3 regions of the Staphylococcus sp. mip270_02 genome follow, and region 3 is predicted to be linked to each of the others. Evidence: predicted binding sites of a transcription regulator. Region 3 holds the regulator's gene; each other region holds the start of a gene.
The links. Region 3 encodes Rex, which represses fermentation and respiration genes when NADH is low (regulators of the CRP and FNR family bind a similar motif). Its sites were predicted from a motif close to TTGTGAAATATTTCACAA; they were not measured.
Positions count from the first base shown of each region.

Region 1: ACW5YJ_RS07160 (L-lactate dehydrogenase) is a predicted target of Rex. The motif match lies at 2,603-2,620, and genes of this name have one in related genera.
Region 2: ACW5YJ_RS04385 (nitrate/nitrite transporter) is a predicted target of Rex. The motif match lies at 1,662-1,679, and genes of this name have one in related genera.

Region 1 covers NZ_CM132934.1:1,512,266-1,517,424, reverse strand. The annotation lists gene mnmL (tRNA modification radical SAM protein MnmL/YtqA) at 1-405, shown strand, start outside; gene mnmM (tRNA 5-(aminomethyl)-2-thiouridylate-methyltransferase MnmM) at 402-962, shown strand; gene ACW5YJ_RS07165 (transcriptional regulator, SarA/Rot family) at 1,062-1,463, opposite strand; gene ACW5YJ_RS07160 (L-lactate dehydrogenase) at 1,614-2,570, opposite strand; gene ACW5YJ_RS07155 (alpha/beta fold hydrolase) at 2,787-3,611, opposite strand; gene ACW5YJ_RS07150 (proline dehydrogenase family protein) at 3,878-4,879, shown strand; gene ribH (6,7-dimethyl-8-ribityllumazine synthase) at 5,082-5,159, opposite strand, start outside.
Region 2 covers NZ_CM132934.1:993,122-998,280, reverse strand. The annotation lists gene ACW5YJ_RS04390 (Hsp20/alpha crystallin family protein) at 1-238, shown strand, start outside; gene ACW5YJ_RS04385 (nitrate/nitrite transporter) at 324-1,490, opposite strand; gene nreC (nitrate respiration regulation response regulator NreC) at 1,874-2,527, opposite strand; gene ACW5YJ_RS04375 (sensor histidine kinase) at 2,548-3,582, opposite strand; gene nreA (nitrate respiration regulation accessory nitrate sensor NreA) at 3,592-4,044, opposite strand; gene narI (respiratory nitrate reductase subunit gamma) at 4,059-4,736, opposite strand; gene narJ (nitrate reductase molybdenum cofactor assembly chaperone) at 4,729-5,159, opposite strand, start outside.
Region 3 covers NZ_CM132934.1:1,333,366-1,338,524, forward strand. The annotation lists gene ACW5YJ_RS06100 (MutS-related protein) at 1-57, opposite strand, end outside; gene abc-f (ribosomal protection-like ABC-F family protein) at 424-2,352, opposite strand; gene ACW5YJ_RS06110 (redox-sensing transcriptional repressor Rex) at 2,504-3,145, shown strand; gene ACW5YJ_RS06115 (YeeE/YedE family protein) at 3,363-4,451, shown strand; gene ACW5YJ_RS06120 (sulfurtransferase TusA family protein) at 4,473-4,697, shown strand; gene ACW5YJ_RS06125 (hypothetical protein) at 5,086-5,159, opposite strand, start outside.

The DNA of each region.
Region 1 (5,159 bases), 180 kb from region 3:
CGTAAGCATAACATTAATATTTGTACACATATTATTAATGGTTTACCTGGTGAAGATTATAATATGATGATGGAAACAGCTAAGGAAGTAGCGCAAATGGATGTCCAAGGTATTAAGATTCACTTACTTCACTTACTTAAAGGCACACCAATGGTCAAACAATACGACAAAGGTATGCTTGAATTTATGTCGCAAGAAGAATATACTAACTTAGTTTGTGATCAATTAGAAATTATTCCAAAAGAAATGATTGTTCATCGTATTACTGGTGATGGTCCGATTGATTTAATGGTTGGCCCAATGTGGAGTGTCAATAAATGGGAAGTTTTAAATGAAATTGATAACGAACTAGCACGTAGAGCATCTTATCAAGGTAAATTTTTCGAAAGCACTGTGAAATCATGAAATTAGAACGTATTCTCCCTTTTGCTAAGACGCTTATCAAACAACACACACATGATGAGAGCATTGTTATCGATGCTACATGCGGTAATGGAAATGATACGTTATTTTTAGCACGACACGTTGCAAGAGGTCATGTGCATGCTTTTGATATACAGGAAGCTGCAATCCTAAATACACTGCAAAAAACGAAAGATTTTGATAATGTGACACTTCATCAGGCAAGTCATTCAGAGGTGAAGAAATATATACCTGCTGAATCACATGGAGCGGTAGATGCTGCAATATTTAATTTAGGTTATCTTCCTAAAGGAGATAAATCTGTTGTTACACTACCGAATAGTACTATTGCAGCTATCGAAGCTATATTTGAAATTTTATCATCAGAAGGTATCATTATCTTGGTAATATATCCAGGGCATGAAGAAGGAAAAATTGAACGTGATGCTGTAATAAATTATTTGAAAAACTTTGACCAAAACAAAGCTCACATTTTACAGTATCAATTTATAAATCAGCAAAACGATCCACCATTTATTTGTGCAATCGAAAAAAGATAATAACAAGAAACATGCAAATACAAAATAATATATGTATCACAGAACTTATTTTATAAAAAATAAAGCCACAGTGCATAGGCACTGTGGCTTTACTATTCCCTATAGATTAATGATAGATTTAAGACTGTTTTGAATACTTGTTGATTTGCCATCAATTTCTTCTTTAAAAAAGTTTAAAAGACTTTCCCGTTGATCTTTTAAATCTTCATTGAAATGTATGATAACTGTACGTTCATCATTCTGTGGTCTTTCTTTAATGATCCAAGTTTTTTCAACTAAATCATTATACGTTCTTGTACGTTTATAAGACTTAATATGAACAAAATCATCCATTTCCTTTAAAGTCATTGAACCTTCTTTCCAAAGTGTAAGAAGAATCAATATTTCTTCTTTTGACATTTTGTATTGCTTTTGTACTTTGGCAAAAATATCGTCAATTTCTTTTAAAACCGATTCCAATTGCAATACGCCATCAACTTTATCAGCAAATGTCTTCCCCATATAATAATCCCCCAATCATAGAATAAAGTTTAAACATGTAAAATTAATTCATAAAAATCATCATTCATTGTGATATAAAATCTTCACTGAATAAATATTAGAATTTTTAATAAAATTAATCTTATATACAGTTTAAATTCAAACTATGAATTATGCAATTAAATGAGATATTTTATTTTGCATTTCTTTCAAAATATTGACAGAATTGTTGAATAAACTTTCTTCTTCCTCGTTTAAAGGTATTTCAAATACTTTCACCGCGCCTTGTCGGTTAATTTTTGTAGGAACACCTACATAGACATCTTTTTGGTTATATTCTCCTTCTAAATAACTAGAAACTGTTAAGATGAGATTTTGATTATTTAATATAGCTTTTGTAATATGAACCAAGCCCATAGCGATACCATAGTATGTCGCCCCTTTAGCTTGAATAATATCATACGCCGCATCACGAGTATTCACAAAAATTTCTTCAATTCTGTGTTGTCTTTCGGGATCATCTTTAAGTAATTGATATAGCGGTTGACCTGCAATATTTGCTTGTGACCAAACTGCTAATTCTGAATCTCCATGTTCGCCTATAATTTGACCGTGAACACTTCTATCTGATACACCAAATTCTTCTGCCAATTCGTATTTAAATCTTGCAGTATCTAATATCGTTCCAGAACCAATGACTTTTTCTTTTGGTAAACCTGAAACCTCTCTTGTTACATAAGTCAGAACATCTACAGGATTTGTAGCTACAAGAAAAATACCATCAAACCCTGAATCCATTACTTCAGAAACTATATTTTTAAATATTTTTGTATTTTTTTCAATTAAATCTAACCTTGTTTCTCCTGGTTTTTGAGCAGCACCAGCAGTAATTACAACTATGTCTGCATTATCACAATCTTTATAACTACCCGCTTTAATCTTTATAGGTGATCCACCATAAGGTGCAGCGTGGTTCAAATCCATAACGTCACCTTTAACTTTTTCTTCTGCTAAATCAATAATCACTAATTCATCCGCTACACCCTGAGCAACTAATGCGAATGCATAGCTAGAGCCTACAGCGCCATCTCCAATTAAAACCACTTTATTACTTTTAATATATTCCATAATAAGACTCTCCTTACGTATACGAACTTTTATTGTGATTTATTTCACAAATTAAATATAACAGGGACCGAGAAAAAACGCAATGTTTTTGTGATGTAATTCACAAATTAATTTTTTTCGTTCGCCAATCAAAATTAAAAAAGAAAACGCACACTAAGGTACGCTTTCTTATTAAATGTGTATTCGCAACTGGCCTTTATTTAGATTTCTTGATTATTATGAGACTTCATTTTCATCATGAACTATGAATCCATTGTTACTTGAACTATTATTCAAGAAAGATAAAATATATCTCATTACTTCATCTCTTTCAGGTTCATTATGTATTTCATGATATAACCCATCCCAAGCTTTGAAATATAATTCTTCAGTAATTATTTTTTCTTTTATTAAATCCATCGCCGTGACATCAGCTACTTTATCTTCTGTACCATACATTAAAAGCAATGGTAAAGATTTCACATCTTTTAAGTGGTTTACTGTTTCCTTCATTATCTCAACAATTTGTTTATACCAATGATATGTTACTTTTTGTAGCATAAGTTGATCATTATTTGTTTCATCGATTACTTCTGAATTTCTAGTTAAATCTTCAACTGTAATACCAACTTTAAACCTAGTATCTTTAGCAAGTTTACCTATATTCGAAATAATCTTATCTTTTCTAGTTTTATTGCTTTTTTTAAACTCAAGTAAAGGTGAAAGTAACATCAAGCCTTCAATTGGTACTTCCACTTTTTCAAGCAAGTTTAAAACAATTAAACCACCCAATCCTACGCCTAAGACATAAGTTGGCAATTTATATTCATTCGCTATTCGGATCCATTCAAGTATGTGCTCATGATATACATCAAAATTATCAATTTGCCCTTTGTTTGAACGTGAAGTTTGCCCTTGTCCTGGCAAATCACCCATAATTACATGGTACCCATTACGGCGAAGCATTGTAATTACATATGCGTATCTACCTGTATGTTCAAGCATGTTGTGTGCGATTACAACAACACCTTTGGCTTCATTTTCGGTTTCCCATTTCCACATTATCCATACTTCCCCTTCTACTTTAAATTCATTAACTATATTGTATCAAAATATCATGTAGTTTTTCCATTTTAAACATAACAATACAACTCTAAAAGTGAGTTTATTTCCTACAACTAAATTTATAATTCTCTTGAATATGGAACTCATGAGTATATTTAATAATTTAAAGTGTAATATATTTTATTGTAAACGATTTCATTACTATTTGATTCATGCTACACTATTAATGAAACATAGCTATAAGCGGAATAGGAGGAATTAATATGCCAATTGTGAAGAATTTTTTTATCGGATTATCAAATAATCCGCTTTTGAATAAGAGCGCCAAGGAAATCGGGCCGATGCTCGGGGCAAATAAAGTAGTTGCGGGTAATACTATTACTGCCTTGGTGGACACAATTGAACGTTTAAATAACAAGGGGATTACTGTTACAGTAGATTGCCTTGGAGAGTTTGTTCTAACTGAAGGTGAAGCAATCCAAGCAAAAGACCAAATCATAGAAGTGATGTATGCAATTTATAATCATAACTTAGATGGTCACATGTCTATTAAACTGAGTCAGTTAGGTTCAGAATTTGATATAGATCTTGCTTATCGCAATTTACGTGAAATATTATTGAAGGCTAATCAATTTGATAATATGCATATTAATATAGATACTGAAAAGTATGATAGTCTATTCGATATCACCCAAGTTTTAGATCGCTTAAAAGGTGAATTTAAAAATGTGGGCACTGTAATTCAGGCATATTTATATAAAGCTGATGCACTTATTGATAAATATCCAGAATTAAGACTACGCATGGTAAAAGGTGCTTACAAAGAAAGCGATACTATAGCCTATCAAACAAAAGAAGAGATAGATAAAAATTATATTCGTTTGATGGAGAAAAGGCTTTTAAATTCAAAAAATGTAACTTCAATTGCTACACATGATGATGAAATCATCAGACACATGAAACAATTTATTAAAGATAATAATATTGAAAAAAGTCGATACGAATTTCAAATGTTGTATGGTTTCCGTACAGATTTAGCAGAAAAAATTGCTGGTGAAGGTAATAACTTCTGTATCTACGTCCCTTATGGCGATGATTGGTTTAGTTACTTTATGCGCAGACTAGCAGAGAGACCACAAAATTTAAACTTAATGTTTAAAGAAGTTATGAAACCCGATATTCTTAAAAAAGTTGGTATAGTTAGTGGTGCTGTTGCATCATTTGGGCTAGCAACAACATTTATATACCGTATTTTTAAGAAATAACATAAATAACGGGTATGTACAACACCAAATTTAATAAATTGATATTACATACCCGTTTTTCCACTGTTGGCTAGATTTCTAAATAACTTAATACAAGTAATTTAGTTTTCTAGTCATCATGTGCTGTTCATATATTTTATTTTCCAAACGTATAAATTTACAATTATCAGCCACAATCCTCGTTTAAATACTTGAGGGTTTTTTATATTTCTCGTAATAAATTTGCCATTTCAATGGCACTAACAGCTGCTTCTGAACCTTTATTACCTGCTTTAGTACC
Region 2 (5,159 bases), 340 kb from region 3:
ATTTGAAAATGACACTTTAACAATTGAAGGTAAGCAATCAAATAATACTAAAGAACAAGAAGAAAACGTTCGCATCCTTCATCAAGAACGGGTTTATAGCGATGTTAAACGTCAATATCCTTTTGACAATATAGATGAAACTGCTATTAAAGCATCGTTTGAAAATGGTATATTAAACGTAACACTACCTAAAAAAGACAAAGAAGAACAGTCAGCATCCAATATTCAAATAGATTAATATAGTCATTTTATTGGCTACTGATAATCTTTATAAGATAAATTTAAAAGCTGAAGTTAGATAATCCATCTAACTTCAGCTTTTTTTATAATGTCGAATTTAATTTTTCACGTTTCATAATATGAATCATGGTAACTAAAGCAATAACTCCGAATATAGCCAATAAGATAAAAGAGAAATGGCTTGTTCCAGTGACACTTGTTACATAAGCTATGACTAATGGTGGGAAGAAACCGCCTAAGCCTCCCATCATCGAAACAATACCATTAGCTGATCCAGCCTCTTTTCCAAAATAAGTTGGCACGAGCTTAAATATTAAGCCATTACCGACACCTGCGCACATACTAATAAGTAAACATCCAATTGTAAATAATAGTATATGATCTGATAAACCTAGCGTAATTGCACCTATAATCATTAATATAAAGTCGCAGATTAGTAAAGTTACAGCATTAAACTTATCTCCTAACACTCCTCCTAACGGCCTTAGGAAAGTAGCTAATGCGATAAATATCCCTGCTCTTATACCAGCATCAACTTCACTGATACCAAAATTTTGTACTAAGAAATTAGGTAAAAACAATCCAAAAGCTACAAATGAACCAAATGTAATAAAATACCAAAGTGATAAATAATATAACCTTAAATCTTTCATCAATATTTTATATTGTTTAACTAAAGGCACTTTAATTTTGGGTTCTTTACTGTCACCTAATAAAAACATAAAAATTGCAAAAAGTACTATGACGATTAAATAACCTCTAACTGTTGATTGCCAACCTATGATACCAGCAATCGGAGGCGCTAAGAATGAAGAAATGGCAGTTCCTATATTCCCCATCCCATATATACCATTTGCTAATCCTACGCGCTCTTTTGGAAAATATTTAGGTATAGATGTCACACCTACTGAAAATACAGCACCACCTACGCCAAGAAAGAAACCTGATGCCATTAACATCTTAGGTGATTGTGCATGGCTTAGAAAGTAAATCGGAAATAATAATATAATAAAACTACAAAAGAATACCCATTTCGCACCAATAATATTTGTTAAATAACCAAAAGGCACTCTTAAAATAGAACCTAATATAACAGGAATAGCTAAAATAATAGAAAGTTGGCTGCTTGTTATATGTACATCCTGAGAGATAAAAGGCATTAATGGCGCAATAATACTCCATGCCATGAACCCTACAACAAGACTTAAAGACTGCAATGTTAGTTGAAAACCACCACTTGCTTTGTTCATTCATTTCACCTTCAATTTATAAATTTTTTTTGATAAATTAGGCCAGTATTTGGATATAGTTGAAGTGCTGTATTTCTATATAACAATTATAATTATTAGCACCGGTGTGATATGAGTAAGTATAAACGTTTCTATTAGCAGAATACTGGCCACATTTTCATTATAAAATCTTTGTGAAAAATTGAACATAAGGATTATCCCTTAACAAATACAGGAATTTCCCTACTTAATTAAAGGAATTTTATATAAGCAAAATATACTTCTAAATTTAAGTTATTCACCGACTCCTCCTTGTATTTAATAAGTTCTAATCAACAAGAAAGAGCTAACCTACGCCTGAATATTTTAGGCAATTAAGTTAGCTCTTTTATATAAGTACTACTTTAAAAATCAATCAATTTTTTCTTCATGGCATATTCTACTAATTCTGGCTTTGATTTTAATTCTAATTTTTGCATGATATGTGTTTTATGTGCCTCGACTGTTTTCACAGAAACAAATAACTTCTCAGCGATATCTTTATTTCCATAACCTTTTGCTATTAAAGGTAATATCTCTATTTCACGCTTTGATAAAATTTTATAAGGATCAGTTGTGGTTTGCTTATCATCACCTGAATTATTCACGAATTCATTGACTAGCGATGTCGTCAATTTCATATCAACATATGTTTCCCCTTTAAATACTGTTCTAATTGCTAGTATCAATTGTTCATCGGGGGCATTTTTTAAAATATACCCTTTAGCACCGTTTCTTAATACGTGAAATAAATATTCTTCATCATCATACATTGTTAATATTAGTATTTTTGTATCTGGAAAACTTTCTGTAATTTTACTTGTTGCTATAAGCCCTGACTCACCAGGTGGCATACTTAAGTCCATAATTAGTACATCTGGCTTGTACTTCATCACTTTTTGATAAGCTTCCACACCATCGGCTGCAGTCCCAACGACTTCCATATCTTCTTGATAATTTAATATCATTGTAAATCCAGTACGCACAACTGCATGATCATCCGCGATAACTATTCTCAAAATTAATGTCTCCTTATTCCCTATATTGGAACTTCTAATGTAACAATTGTGCCTCGACCTATTTGAGTATCAATATTTATCTCAGCATTTACAAGTTCTGCACGCTCGTTCATACCATAAAGTCCCAAGCCAGTTCCCTTTGGCTGGTCTGTCTTTATAAATCCATTGCCTCTATCTATAATTTCTGCAATTAGTTTACCGTGACTAACTTGTACCTCAACTTCAATTGTATCAACGTTTGCATATTTTATGGCGTTAAACAAAGCTTCTTGTACTATTCTATAAACTACAGTTTCAATTTCATTATCAAACCTGCGCATCGTTAAATTAGATTGATAGATAATATTGATACCATAATTTACTTCTACCTGTTTAAAATATGTCTTAAAGGCTGCGTCTAATCCTAAGTCATCTAATGAAGATGGTCTAAGTTCTACAGATAAATTACGTATATCATCAATTAATTTAGACATCAATCCTTCTATACGCTTAGAACCGTTAACCAACTGCTCTATTTCTTGTTGATATTTTAAAAGTCTTAATTCAACATCTATATTTAGCATTTCTTGTACTACGCTGTCATGTAATTCTCTAGATATCCGTTTTCTTTCGTTTTCTTGAGCAGAAATTGTTTTTTGCATCATTTTTCGTTGATACATCTTATCATGTCTTTCTATTTGAGGTGACACATTTTGTAACGTGAACGCTTTAATTCCTTTGGATTCATCAATTGTTTGATAGGTAGCTGCAAAAGGCTCAACTGTACCACGTGTCGTTTTCATAAATACCTGAAAGCTTGTATTCCCAACATTTTCAGCTTCTAAAAAGCAATATCTACATGATTGCAATTCGAACTCATTAGTATAACCATCACAATGATTACATATGACATTTGTCATGCCTTCATAGTCATTATCCAATGAGATGATATCACTTGCTGCCTGGTTCATTGCAATCACTTGGCCACGATTATCGACAAATACAATTTTTTCACTCGTATTATTAAAGTATTGCATTAATAATGCTTCCATATCTAGCTGTTGCTTGCTTTCCATTATAATCACCTAATCTTCTTCATTAAATATACCCAATTTACTTTTAAGTGATATGTTTTTATATGTTTTGGGCAAGGGTTGTTGATTTCGCTGACCTAGTAACAAAACACCATAAACTTTCTTTTCATACCATAATGGTATTGCAACCATAGCTGTTAATAACTCACAAAGAACGATAGGATATTTATGTTGTTCGTGTGAAGATAATAATTGCGCTACATTTTCTATCACCATACGCTTACCCGTCTTCATCACATTACCTGCTAATCCTTTTCCTTTGCGTAGTACAATTAATTTATAACGATTATTTAAATTTCCAGAGGCATAGCACCATTTAATTGGCGAAATATCACTTTCTTGCTCATAAAATGCGATTGCAGCAAAATCAAATCCTTCTTCGATTCGAATTGAGTCTAATATTGATTGGTAATTAATACTTTCTCTTAACGATAATGCATTCAACTTATCGCCTCCATTCAAACTTTATGTTTACGATAAATAATATAACTACGACTTGCATATGTGAGTGGCACACTCCATACATGCACGAGTCTAGTAAACGGCCAGAATGCCATAATAATAAAACCTAAAAGTATATGAGTTTTAAAAGCTAGCGGCACCTGTAACATCAAATCGGCATCTGGAGAAAATATAAATAATTGTCTAAACCAAACTGATATTGTTTCTCTATAATCAAATGATGGTGTCGTTGCGTTAGTTACTAGAGTTGCGTAGCATCCCATAAAAACAATTGCTAATAATAAGAAATTAACAATAATATCAGATGCTGAGCTTAATCTTCTAATATTTTTTTTGGTTACACGTCGTGCGGTTAATAACAACATACCGATCAATGTTATTATACCAAAAATACTTCCAATATAAACAGCTCCAATGTGGTATAAATGATCACTTACACCTACTGCTGTTAGCCAAGAAGCAGGAATAAGCAAACCTACTATATGTCCCATTGCTACAGGTATAATCCCCAAATGAAACATCAAACTTCCCCATTTAAGTTGTTTCTTTTCTATAAATTCACTTGATTTTGCGGTCCAAGAAAATTTATCAAACTTAAATCTAGCAAGATGTCCGAGGAAAAATATAGCTATACATAAATAGGGCATAATCACCCATAAGAATTGATTAAACATGTTGTTTCACCTCATTTACAGGCTCTATACAAGCTTTTAACGTCTCTCTTAATCCTTTTATCAAGAAATAATAAGGACTGTTTTGCTCTGCCAATTGATTTGCCATCGCATACGTGCCGTCTTCAATAATCATAATGACAAATTCAATGTTCCCTTTTGCTCGTGAATCGTTTTTCCACTGAGCAATATATAAAAATTCAAGCATTAATGGCAGAAAATCAGATAGTTCATTATCTGCCATTTTCAATCCAAACATTTCGTATAATACTTTTAATTTAGCTAGTAATTGTCCTCTTTCTTTTTGAGTATCAAATTTATTATATGTCATATAGAGTGGCGCAGTTTTATTAAAATCAAATGTATCGGAATACAATTGCTTTATTTGTAATAAACTTAATTCATACATTTGTTTACGATATTGAA
Region 3 (5,159 bases):
CATCAATGCAGTACCCAATAAAAGAAAAGCTATGAAGAACCAAAAAATTGTTGGCATGTTGTATTACTCCCTTTATTAATATGTAAATAGCTATGAGATAATTATGACATTATCGCTAAAATTTAACAAACTGAGATAATATATTACATAAGACAAAATAATCTAATGTCAATAGAGAACATGCGTACTTATCAACAAATAGTGCACAAGTTGTGGATAAGTTTGGGTAAAATATGTGGATATAAGCTATTATCTGAATTTTATACGCAAAAAAAGATTACTTTTTACTTGTGGATAACTAGGATAACTTTGTGGATAGCCTTTGTTATGGGGTGAATAATGTGAATAGTTATTGTGTAGTTCATGCTAAGAAAAAAAGTTAAAGTAGAAAATTCTACTTTAACTTTTGTTTTGAATAAGGATTTATATTAACTTTTCTTGTAATTCTGCCCATTCGGCCATGACTTGTTCTAGTTTTTGTTCGATTTCTGATTTTGAAATTGCTAAGGAATTTGCTTTTTCAGGATCAGAGTATACGTCTGGCAAGGTAAGTTGATGATTAATATCATTTATTTCTTCTTCATAGGTTTCTATATTTAATTCACATGTTTCAATTTGACGTTCGATTTGACGTTGTTCACGTTTTTGTTGTTTTTGATCAATATATGAGTCATTTTGTTTGATAACCGTATCATCTACTGTTGGATTTTCTAATTCTTCTTTTGCTTTTAATGCTGCTTTTTCCTCAGTTTTTTCAATGTAATATTGATAATTTCCTAGATACATTGTGCCACCCTCAGAATCTAAATCGTAAACTTTATTGGCTAATTCATTAATAAAATAACGATCATGAGATACAAATAGGATTGTGCCTTTAAAGTTTGCTAAAGCTTGTTCTAACATTTCTTTTGAATCTATATCTAAATGGTTTGTAGGTTCATCTAAAATGAGTACATTGTTTCGCTCAAGCATTAATAAAGCAAGCTGTAAACGTGCTTTCTCTCCACCCGATAGATCGTTAATTATTTTTTTAACGTCTTCTTGTACAAATAGAAAACGACCTAAAACAGCGCGAATGTCTTTTTCATTCATAGTAGGGTATTGGTCCCATAAGTAATCAAGTATTGTTTTATTTGATTTAAATTCGGCTTGCTTTTGATCATAATAACCAATTTTTAAGTTGGCACCGGTAGTGATTGTCCCATTTAATGCATTTTGTATATTGGCAATGGTTTTTATTAAAGTTGATTTCCCAATGCCATTAGGTCCGATAATTGCAATATGATCTCCTTTTGTTACTTCAAAAGTGATTCCTTTAGTAACCGGAGACTCATAGCCGATTTCTAAATTTTTTATATGGAAGACATCATTACCAGTATTACGATCAAATTCAAATTGAATGTTGGCACTTTTAGCATCAATCATAGGTTTATTTATGCGTTCAATCTTTTCCAACATTTTCCTACGGCTCTTAGCCATACCTGTAGTTGAAGCGCGGGCAATATTTTTATCGACAAAAGTCTCTAATCGTTTAATTTCAGCTTGTTGATTCTCATATTCTTGCATACGTTTTTCATAATATTTATCTCTTTGATTAATAAACTGAGCATAATTGCCTACATAATGTTGAACATCACCGAGTGCAACGTCATAAATTTGAGTCACAATTTTATCTAAGAAATATCTATCATGACTAATAATTACGATGGCACCTTTAAAGTAATTTAAATAACTTTCTAACCATTGGGTCGTTTCCATATCTAAATGGTTGGTGGGTTCGTCTAAAAGTAATAAATCAGGTTCGCTTAGTAACATTTGTGCCAAAGATAATCTTGTTTTTTGACCACCGCTAAAGTCGTTGATAGGTCGGTCGAAATCCGCTTCACTAAAATTCAATCCGTGTAAGACTGTTTTAATTTTGCTTTCATATTGATAGCCATCTTGTTGTTCAAATTGATTGGATAACGCTTCATAGCGATCGATATGAGATTTATATGCCTCAGTATCATACTCATTCGCATGTTGTGCTAACCAATCTGTTTCCAATTTCATTTCTTGTTCTAAATTTTTCATTGCCTCAAACGGCTTAGACATTTCTTCAAATACAGTTTGATCTGTATTTAATGTCATTTGCTGTGTTAAATAACCAAGTTTCAAATTTTTACTCTTAGAAATATGACCACTATCATAATCTTCAACACCAGCAATTATTTTCATTAATGTAGATTTTCCGGCGCCATTACGACCTACAATACCAATGCGTTCACCAGTTTTAACTTCAAAATCCACATTATTAAAAATATCTTCGCCGTCGAATGATTTAGTTAAATCATTGAGTTGTAATAATATCATCTGATTTTGCACCTCTCTATTCATTATCATTCTACAGTATTCAGCGTGTTGTTAAAACTATCATTGTTTATTTTTATTATTCAGTCATGTATAATGTTGTAGTGATTATAAGATTAATGAATAACAGATAATGAAATAGGGGGAAATAATCTTGGCTAATCAAAGCGAAAAGATTCCTCGTGCCACATTGAAACGTTTACCGTTATATTATAGATTCGTCAATACATTAAAATCTAAAGGCATTGATAGAGTTAATTCTAAAGCCATCAGCGAGGGCTTAAATATTGATTCTGCGACGATTCGAAGAGATTTTTCTTATTTTGGCGAGTTAGGCAAGAAAGGCTATGGCTATAATATTGATAGCTTATTACATTTTTTTAAAAATGAAATTAGCGAAAATGACGAGATTAAAATTGCAATTGTAGGTGTAGGGAACTTAGGTAAAGCATTATTAACATATAACTTTTCAATACATGATGAAATGACTATAACTGAAGCATTCGATATTCGTGAAGAGGTTATTGGGACACAAATAGGTAAAGTGACAGTAAGTCCATTTGATAAAATAAAGGAAATATTAACACAAGAAGATATAGATGTAGTGATATTGACTACGCCTGAAGAAGCAGCTCAAAACGTAGCTGATGTATTAGTAGATTCAGGTGTTAAAGGGATACTTAACTTTACACCAAGTCGTGTGCTAACTCCATCAGACGTTCAAGTTCATCATATTGATTTAGGTATTGAATTACAATCGCTATTATTTTTTATGAAAAATTATAGCAATAAATAAAAAATGATTAGTTAGTTTTTTATAGATACAGTAATACACTCAGTGTGCTGTGTTTATAAAAAACTATTTTTTTTATGGGTGTTTAATTTTAATTTGGAAATACTGTTACTATATAAGTTAGTAGAAAATTAAAAATTTATGAGTTGCAAGGTTGAAATTTTATACGATTTCTAATATTATTAATCTTATTGATTTTATCGGAAAAGAGGTTATTAATATGACTTGGTTAATAATCAGCGGCATTATTGTGGGAAGTCTTTTAGGCTTTGTTATGCAAAGAACACGGTTTTGTCTGGCTGGTGGATTTAGAGATATGTATATTCAAAAGAGTAACAAAATGTTTTATGCATTACTTATAGCAATTACAGTTCAAAGTATAGGATTGCTCATTTTGACTTCTACTGGTTTAGTACAAATACCTGAGTCAACTTATCCTATTATTGGAACAGTAATAGGTTCATTTATATTTGGTTTAGGTATTATATTAGCTGGCGGATGTGCAACCGGTACATGGTATAGAGCAGGTGAAGGTTTAATAGGCAGTTGGATGGCACTCATCGCCTATGCATTTACTTCGGCAGCTACGAAATATGGATTATTATTACCATTAATGGATGGTTTAAATAAGCCTACAAATGTTAATACAAGCATATCACAAACTACAGGGATACCGACATGGGTTTGGGTAGCAATACTTACATTTATCACAGTGTTTTTTGTAGTCAAAACTTTACGCAAACCGAAACCTAAATTTGCTGTTCCTAAATTAAAACAGAAATTCACAGGTTTGCGGCATTATTTATTTGAAAAGAAATACCACCCATTTGTTGCTGCTATTGCAGTAGGGCTCATTGCTTTAATTGCATGGCCTGTAAGTGAGTCGACAGGAAGAATGTATGGACTAGGTATTACAACACCATCCGCTAATCTAGTACAGTTTTTTGTAACTGGTGATTTGAAATTATTAGACTGGGGTGTTTTCTTAGTTCTTGGGATATTCCTAGGATCTTATATTGCGGCTAAAGGGGCAAGAGAGTTTAAATGGAGATTGCCAGATACAAAAACTATTCGTAATAGTATTATTGGCGGCGTGCTTATGGGATTTGGCGCTTCAGTAGCAGGTGGTTGTTCAATAGGTAATGGACTAGTAGAAACAGCAACGATGTCATGGAAAGGTTGGATTGCGCTTGCTTCAATGATTTTAGGAGCTTGGACAATGAGTTATTTTGTGTTTATCAGACCTATGAAAAAAGCGCAGAAGCAAACTTCTAACGAAACTGTAACATCACAAACGCAAACAATATAATTAATATAGGAGGCACAAATTATGGTACACGAGTTAGGTACAGTTGGAATGGTTTGTCCATTCCCGTTAATAGAAGCACAAAAGAAAATGAATACGTTAGATAATGGTGATGAATTAAAAATAGATTTTGATTGTACTCAAGCAACTGAAGCTTTACCAAATTGGGCAGCTGAGCAAGGCTATCCAGTTACTAATTATGAACAATTAGATGATGCATCATGGACAATCACAATTCAAAAAGCTTAATTAATAGTAATAGTTGAGATTGAGACTGCAAGTGAACTTCACTTAGTCAATTAGACAACATAATAATTAAAATAAAAATGATTGAATTCATAGCTATGCTCTGAGTTCGATCATTTTTATTTTAAGTCTTTTTATTATTTGAATTTATTATATATTTTGTAGTCAAAATTTTGTTTTTTTAATATTTGTAATTGATGCATAGATTCCAATTATTAAAATTATTATCGGTAGAACAATGACCAAATAAATAGAAAAAGATTCAAAGGTATTAGTATTTAACGCTAATATTAAAACAATGAGTAAAAATAAATTTAATAAATTTAGCCTTACAGTTTTTGTCATGTTTTGCCTACATTAAACTGAATAACTATATAACCAATAAACATTCTTAATCTTTATCTTTATTAGTGCCTTTAGCTTTAAAGATAAAGTAAATAATTAATATCATTATAGGGATAAAGG